Regions from separate parts of the Pseudomonas asiatica genome, predicted to be linked through region 1. Evidence: predicted binding sites of a transcription regulator. Region 1 holds the regulator's gene; the other holds the start of a gene.
What was found. Region 1 encodes sigma-54, which starts transcription at its own class of promoters, with help from an activator protein. Its sites were predicted from a motif close to ANTGGCATNNANNTTGCTNT; they were not measured.
Positions count from the first base shown of each region.

Region 2: a site for sigma-54 is predicted at 1,482-1,501, ahead of ABNP31_RS18725 (flagellar basal body rod protein FlgF). Genes of this name have one in related genera too.

Region 1 covers NZ_CP157874.1:1,044,540-1,048,747, forward strand. Annotated here, with positions in the region: gene rapZ (RNase adapter RapZ) at 1-704, opposite strand, end outside; gene ptsN (PTS IIA-like nitrogen regulatory protein PtsN) at 707-1,171, opposite strand; gene hpf (ribosome hibernation-promoting factor, HPF/YfiA family) at 1,184-1,492, opposite strand; gene ABNP31_RS04815 (RNA polymerase factor sigma-54) at 1,572-3,065, opposite strand; gene lptB (LPS export ABC transporter ATP-binding protein) at 3,241-3,966, opposite strand; gene lptA (lipopolysaccharide transport periplasmic protein LptA) at 3,967-4,208, opposite strand, start outside.
Region 2 covers NZ_CP157874.1:4,185,425-4,189,632, reverse strand. Annotated here, with positions in the region: gene flgE (flagellar hook protein FlgE) at 1-872, shown strand, start outside; gene ABNP31_RS18730 (hypothetical protein) at 945-1,130, shown strand; gene ABNP31_RS18725 (flagellar basal body rod protein FlgF) at 1,559-2,299, shown strand; gene flgG (flagellar basal-body rod protein FlgG) at 2,347-3,132, shown strand; gene flgH (flagellar basal body L-ring protein FlgH) at 3,183-3,878, shown strand; gene ABNP31_RS18710 (flagellar basal body P-ring protein FlgI) at 3,891-4,208, shown strand, end outside.

The DNA of each region.
Region 1 (4,208 bases):
AGCCACTTGAGCAGGTAGCTGGAAATGTCGTTGAACATCTCTTCGACATCCGGCTGTGCGGCCAGGTAGTCGATTACCGGTTGGTCGAGGCCGGAGTGCTCACGCAGCTCAGGCTTCCAGTAGGGGTTGGGCAGGCAGCGCACATCGAACACCAGGTCGGCATCGACCGGCATTCCGCGCTTGAAACCGAACGACTCGACCAGGAACGCGGTGCCAGGCTCGGGCTGGTTGAGCAGGCGCAGCTTGATCGAATCACGCAACTGGTACAGGTTCAGGCTGGTGGTATCGATCTTCAGGTCGGCCAGGTCAGCAATCGGCCCCAGCAATTCGCTTTCCACCCGAATCGCTTCCGCGAGCGAGCGGTTGGCGTTGGTCAGCGGGTGGCGCCGGCGGGTTTCCGAAAAGCGCTTGAGCAGCATGTCTTCGTCGGCATCCAGGTACAGCACGTCGCACTGGATATGCCGGGCGCGGGCTTCTTCGAGCAACTCGGGGAAGCGCGTCAGGTGGCTGGGCAGGTTGCGCGCGTCGATCGACACGGCGACCTTGGGTTGCAGCAACTCGGTATTGATCAGTGCATTTTCCGCCAGCTGTGGCAGCAGCCCGGCGGGCAGGTTGTCAATGCAGTAGAAACCGTTGTCTTCCAGGACATCGAGGGCGGTGCTCTTGCCGGAGCCGGACCGGCCGCTGACGATGATCAGGCGCATGTTCAGTGCTCGTTCTGTACGTCCAGGACAACCTGGAACAGGGCCTCGCTGCTGGTGGCCGCACGCAGGCGATCACGGACCTCCTTGCGATCGAGCATGCTGGCAATCTGGCGCAGCAGTTCCAGATGGGCATCGGTGGCGGCTTCAGGCACCAGCAGGACGAACAGCAGGTCCACCGGCGCGCCATCGATGGCGTCGTAGTCGATAGGGGCTTCCAGGTGCAGCAGGGCGCTGACCGGAGCGGAACATCCTTCAAGCCGGCAGTGCGGGATGGCGATGCCGTTGCCGAAACCGGTCGAACCGAGTTTTTCCCGGGCGACCAGTTTTTCGAAGACGTCTTGCATCTCCAGTTCGGGCACTTGTTCGGCGATGACGGTGGCGACCTTTTCCAGGGCGCGCTTCTTGCTGCCGCCCGGCACGTTCACGAGGGAACGGCCGGGGGTCAGGATGGTTTCAAGTCGGATCATGGATGAGGGGGATCAGCGGGCAGCTGCACCTTGCAGCAGGCTTTGCTGTTTTTCCTTGTGTTTTTTCAGTTGGCGGTCGAGCTTGTCGGCCAAGGCGTCGATCGCTGCATACATGTCTTCGTGTTCGGCGTTGGCAACCACTTCGCCGCCGGGAATCTGCAAGGTCGCCTCGACCTTCTGCTGCAGCTTCTCGACTTTCATGATGACCTGCACGTTGGTGATCTTGTCGAAGTGACTTTCCACGCGAGCGAGCTTTTCAAGCACATAATCGCGCAGTGGCTGGGTGACTTCTACATGCTGTCCACTGATATTGACTTGCATACAGCTTCTCCTTTGTTGCCCGTGCATAAAGAGGCAGGTCTTGCACCTGCCCCACAAACGCTGTGGCACATCTCAGGGGCTACATCAGTCGCTTGCGCTCGCTCGACGGTGCGATGCCGAGGGACTCGCGGTACTTGGCGACGGTGCGACGGGCTACCTGGATGCCTTGTGCCTCCAGTAAACCAGCGATCTTGCTGTCACTCAATGGCTTTTTCTGATTTTCCGCCGCAACCAGTTTCTTGATGATCGCGCGGATCGCCGTAGACGAGCATTCTCCGCCTTCGGAGGTGCTGACGTGGCTTGAGAAAAAGTATTTCAGTTCGTAGATGCCACGCGGGGTGTGCATGTATTTCTGCGTGGTTACCCGCGAAATGGTCGACTCGTGCATGCCCACCGCTTCGGCGATGTCATGCAGTACCAGCGGCTTCATCGCTTCGTCGCCGTGGTCGAGGAAGCCGCGCTGGTGCTCGACGATCTGCGTGGCCACCTTCATCAGGGTTTCGTTGCGGCTTTGCAGGCTCTTGATGAACCAGCGCGCTTCCTGCAGCTGGTTGCGCATGAAGGTGTTGTCGGCGCTGGTGTCGGCCCGGCGCACAAACCCGGCGTACTGCGGGTTGACGCGCAGGCGCGGAATGGCCTCCTGGTTCAGCTCCACCAGCCAGCGGTCGCTGTCCTTGCGCACGATGACGTCGGGCACCACGTACTCGGGCTCGCTGGACTCGATCTGCGAGCCGGGGCGCGGGTTGAGGCTTTGTACCAGCTCGATGACCTGGCGCAGCTCGTCTTCCTTGATTTTCATGCGACGCATCAGCTGGCTGTAGTCACGGCTGCCGAGCAGGTCGATGAAGTCGGTGACCAGGCGCTTGGCTTCGGCCATCCACGGGGTGCTGGCGGGCAGTTGGCGTAGTTGCAGCAACAGGCATTCGCCCAGGGTACGGGCGGCAACGCCGGCTGGCTCGAACTGCTGGATGCGGTGCAGCACCGCTTCGACCTCGTCCAGCTCGATATCCAGCTCCGGGTCGAAACCGGCGCAGATCTCCTCGAGGGTGTCTTCCAGGTAGCCCTGGCCGTTGATGCTGTCGATCAGGGTGACGGCGATCAGGCGGTCGGTGTCGGACATCGGAGCCAGGTTCAGTTGCCACAACAGGTGGCTTTGCAGGCTTTCGCCGGCCGATGTGCGGGTGGTGAAGTCCCACTCGTCGTCGTCGTTGCTCGGCAGGCTGCTGGCACTGGTCTGGTAGATGTCTTCCCAGGCGGTGTCGACCGGCAGTTCGTTGGGGATGCGCTCGCTCCACTCACCGTCTTCCAGGGTGTCGGCACTGGTAGTGCTTTCCTGGAAGCTGTTGTCCTGGACTTCGGCGGCCGGCTTGTTCTCGGCGTTGTCCGCCATCGGGTCGCTGTTGTCGAAGTCGTCGCCGTCTTCCTGACGTTCGAGCATCGGGTTCGACTCCAGCGCTTCCTGGATTTCCTGTTGGAGGTCCAGGGTGGAGAGCTGGAGCAGGCGGATGGCCTGTTGCAACTGCGGTGTCATCGTCAGTTGCTGGCCCATTTTTAGGACGAGCGATGGTTTCATGGCTGGGGCTTAATACCTTGTTCGCCGGCGCGCATGCGCCATCCACTACACGAGGGCGCCGGGGCGCCAGATCAAGCAAGTTTTATGCCTTAAATTGTAGCGTTTGCCTAGAGCACCGTAACACTTTACCCCGGGTTTCAGGGCGATTTGCCAGTACTCCAGGCGCGTGCCGGGCTCAGAGCCGGAACTCGTGGCCCAGATAAACCTCTTTGACCAGGTCGTTGGCCAGGATGGTTTCGGCGTCGCCTTCGGCGATCAGCCGGCCATCGTTGACGATATAGGCGGTTTCGCAGATATCCAGGGTCTCACGCACGTTGTGGTCGGTGATCAGTACACCGATACCCTTGGCCTTGAGGTGATGGATGATCTGCTTGATGTCGCCGACCGAAATCGGGTCGACACCGGCAAACGGTTCGTCCAGCAGGATGAACTTGGGTGCGGTCGCCAGCGCGCGGGCAATTTCCACGCGGCGGCGCTCACCACCGGACAGGCTCATGCCGAGGTTGTCGCGAATGTGGCTGATGTGGAACTCCTGCAGCAGGCTTTCCAGCTCTTTGCGCCGGCCGTCGCGATCGAGTTCCTTGCGGGTCTCGAGGATGGCCATGATGTTGTCGGCCACCGACAGCTTGCGGAAGATCGAGGCTTCCTGCGGCAGGTAGCCGATGCCGGCGCGGGCGCGACCGTGCATGGGCTGGTGGCTGACATCGAGGTTGTCGATCAGCACGCGCCCCTGATCGGCCTGGACCAGGCCGACGATCATGTAGAAGCAGGTGGTCTTGCCGGCGCCGTTGGGGCCGAGCAGGCCGACGATCTGGCCGCTGTCGATCGACAGGCTGACGTCACGTACGACTTGCCGCCCCTTGTAGCTCTTGGCCAGGTGCTGGGCTTTGAGGGTTGCCATTTACTCGGCCTTCTTCTTGGGCTGGATCACCATGTCGATACGCTGACGCGGCGAGGTCACGTTGCCACCGCGACCGGCGGTTGCCACCTGGGTCTGGGTGTTGTAGACGATCTTCTCGCCTTCGGTGGTGTTGCCTTCGTTCTCGACCTTGGCGCGGTCGGTGAGGATCACCATGTCCTTCTGCGACTGGTACTGGATGGTCACCGCCCAGCCTTTCATCTTGTCTGGCTTGGCTGCGCTCT
Region 2 (4,208 bases), 2.7 Mb from region 1:
ACCTGAATTCCTCGGCCGCCGACATCCCGTTGGAAGTGGATGATGGCACTGGCGTGATGGTGCCGAACCTGCCGTTCGATCCTTCCGATCAGACGACTTACACCAAGTCTTTCCCGACCAAGGTGTACGACAGCCAGGGTAACGAGCACACCATGGAGCAGTTCTATCGCAAGACTGGCACCAATGAGTGGACCATGTACACCCTGGTCGATGGGCGCAACCCGTTTTCCCCATCCTCCACCGTGCCGCTGACTGGCACCATCAGCTTCAACAGCGATGGCTCGGTCAAGAGCATGACTGCGGACAATACCGGCCACCCGGCGGGCTCGTCGTTCACCGTGACCAACAACACCTTCACCATGACTGGCTGGGTGCCGGCGGTGGAAGATTCTGCGGGTAACTGGATCTCCAACGGCGCGGTGGGCAATGCCGATGGCATGCGCCTGGCGATGAACAGCACCACCTCCTACAACACCGAGACCGCGCGCATGTCGCAGTCTCAGGACGGCTACGCGACCGGTATCCTGTCGAGCCTGAGCATCGACTCGACGGGTGTGCTGTTCGCCAGCTTCAGCAACCAGCAATCCCGCGCCATTGGCCAGGTGGCCCTGGCCAGCTTCGCCAACGAGCAGGGCTTGCAGCAGATTGGTGGTACCCGCTGGACCGAAACCTACACGTCCGGCATCCCGGGCATCGATGCGCCGAAGACAGGTACCCTGGGCAGCGTCGAGTCCAACGCGCTGGAAGGCTCGAACGTGAACCTGACGCAGGAGCTGGTAGAGCTGATCAAGGCGCAGAGCAACTACCAGGCAAACGCCAAGACCATCTCCACTGAAAGCACCATCATGCAGACTGTCATACAGATGGCCTGATGGTCGCTGGCTGAGTGTGTGTGGGCGAACCCCTTTGTCATGAAGGGGTTCGTCGTCTTTGCCGGAGGGGGCATGAAAAGGCTGGTTGTCACATTGGTCGCTGCTTTCTGCCTGTACCAGGCCCAGGCCGGTACCGCGCCCTGGTGGCGCTGGGAAAGCCAGGTGGATGGGCGCCTGGTCTGCTCGCAATGGCCGCCGGGGGATGGCTGGAAGAAGTTCGCCGGCCCCTACAGCAATGGTGGTTGCCGCGAGCCTTGATGAAGCCGGTACCGGCCCTTTGTTCATGACCGATTTATTTGGCAAGGCCGCTCAGTGGGAGTGTTGCTCTCGAGGTTGGCGCTGTACCTGTAGGAGCGGCCTTGTGTCGCGAAAGGGGTGCGAAGCGCCCCCGGGATTTCAGCTTCGCCGCATCATAGATTGCTGGGGCTGCTTTGCAGCCCTTTCGCGACACAAGGCCGCTCCTACAGGGATCGCGCCAAGACAGTTGCTCCCGCAGAGGCCGGTACAAGTTTGCCGCCATCGGCAACCCGGCGCCGGATAACCGGCGTTCGCGACTTGAGCAAGGCCTCCAAAAGCCCGTATCCACGGGCTTTTTCATGATTTCGCAAAGTTGGTTCGGAACTTGCTTTCTAGCTCGCATAGCAACGGCGAGCGGCAAACGACCGCCAGTGCAATGGAGGATGACTGTGGACAAGATGCTTTACGTGGCCATGACCGGTGCCAGCCAGAATGCGCTGGCGCAGAAGGCGCACGCCAACAACCTGGCGAACATTTCCACCAACGGTTTTCAGCGAGACCTGGAGCAGGCTCGCTCGATGCCGGTGTTCGGTGACAGCTTTCCGTCGCGCGCCTTTGCCATGACCGAGCGCCCGGCCACCGACTTCAGCGAAGGTCCGATGGTGGAAACCGGCCGCGATCTGGATGTGACGGTGACCGGCAAGGGCTTCATCGCCGTGCAGGCACCCGATGGCAGTGAAGCCTACGTGCGCACCGGTAGCCTGAACATCGATGCCCTCGGTGTGCTGCGTGCCGGCAACGGCATGCCGGTGATCGGCAATGGCGGCCCGATTGCGATTCCGCCAGAGCAGAAGGTCGAAGTCGGCGCCGATGGCACCATCAGCATCCGCTCCATGGGGGAAGACCCGCGCGTGATGGCCGAAGTCGACCGCATCAAGCTGGTCAACCCCGATACCAAAGGCCTGACCAAGGGCCTGGATGGTCTGATCCATACCCGCGACGGCCAACCGGCGGACGCCGACGTCAACGTGCGGGTGGTGTCGGGCTTCCTGGAAGGCAGCAATGTCAACGCCGTGGAAGAAATGACCTCGGTGCTGGCGCTGTCCCGTCAATTCGAACTGCACGTCAAGATGATGAACGCGGCCAAGGAAGGCGACGAAGCCATGGCGCGTGTTTTGCAAATCGGCTAATCACTTTTGAACGGGTGCCGTAAAACAGGCGCACGAGGAGAACTTACATGCTTCCGGCTCTTTGGGTCGCTAAAACCGGCCTGTCCGCCCAGGACACCAACCTGACGGTCATCTCCAACAACCTGGCCAACGTCTCGACCACCGGCTTCAAGCGTGATCGCGCGGAGTTCCAGGACCTGCTGTACCAGATCAAACGCCAGCCGGGCGCGCAGTCCACCCAGGACAGCGAGCTGCCTTCCGGCCTGCAGGTCGGTACTGGTGTGCGCATCGTCGGCACCCAGAAGAACTTCCAGACCGGCAGCCTGCAAACCACGGAAAACCCGCTGGACATGGCGGTCAACGGCCGTGGTTTCTTCCAGGTATTGCAGCCGGACGGCACCGTTTCGTATACCCGTGACGGTACCTTCCACCTGAACTCCGACGGCCAGATCGTCACCGCCAACGGCTTCGCCCTGGAGCCTGCCATCGTCGTGCCGAACGACGCGCAGACCTTCACCGTCGGCCAGGACGGCACCGTGTCGATCACCACCGCCGGCAACCCGGCTGCGCAGGTGATCGGCAACATCCAGACCGCCGACTTCATCAACCCGGCCGGCCTGCAGGCGATTGGCGACAACCTGTTCCTCGAAACCGCCGCCAGTGGCGCGCCGCAAGTCGGCACCCCGGGCCTGAACGGTTTCGGCACCACCCTGCAGCAGACCCTGGAAAACTCCAACGTCAGCACCGTGGAAGAGCTGGTGAACATGATCACCACCCAGCGTGCCTACGAGATGAACTCCAAGGTCATTTCCACCGCTGACCAGATGCTGTCGTTCGTTACTCAACAGCTCTGAAGCAGGCAGCTCTAACCCCGTCACTCCGTTGCACCCGTGAGGTAAGCGTCATGAATCGTCTGTTGTCCGTTTTCGCCCTGGGGGGGGCGGTGTTGCTGGCAGGTTGCGTCGCGCCGACGCCCAAGCCCAACGACCCGTACTACGCGCCGGTACTGCCGCGCACCCCGTTGCCGGCAGCGGCCAACAACGGTTCGATCTACCAGGCCGGTTTCGAGCAGAACCTGTACAGCGACCGCAAGGCGTTCCGGGTGGGTGACATCATCACCATCACCCTCAACGAGCGCACATCGGCCAGCAAGAACGCTGGCTCGCAGATCCAGAAAAACAGCAACGCCAACATCGGCCTGACATCGTTGTTCGGCACTACGCCGAACACCAACAACCCGTTCGGCGGTGGTGACCTGTCGCTGGAGGCCGGCTACAGCGGCGAGCGCGCCACCAAGGGCGACAGCAAGGCCACTCAGGGCAACACCCTGACCGGTTCCATCACCGTGACCGTGGCCGAAGTGCTGCCCAACGGCATCATCGCCGTGCGCGGCGAGAAGTGGCTGACCCTGAACACCGGCGAAGAGCTGGTGCGCATTGCCGGCATGATCCGCGCCGACGACATCGCCACCGACAACACCGTGCCGTCCACTCGCGTGGCCGACGCGCGCATCACCTATTCCGGTACCGGCTCGTTCGCCGATGCCAGCCAGCCCGGGTGGCTGGACCGCTTCTTCATCAGCCCGCTTTGGCCTTTCTGAGTACGGATGACCATGTTCAACGTGAGGCAGCTGATTGCCGCAACCCTGCTCCTGTCCTGTGCCTTCGGCGCCCAGGCCGAGCGCCTGAAGGACATCGCCAGCATTTCTGGCGTGCGCTCCAACCAGCTGATCGGTTACGGCCTGGTGGTGGGGCTCAATGGCACGGGTGACCAGACCACCCAGACGCCGTTCACCCTGCAGACCTTCAACAACATGCTGTCGCAGTTCGGCATCAAGGTGCCGGCCGGCTCCGGCAACGTGCAGTTGAAAAACGTTGCGGCAGTGTCGGTGCATGCCGACCTGCCGGCGTTCGCCAAGCCAGGCCAGGTG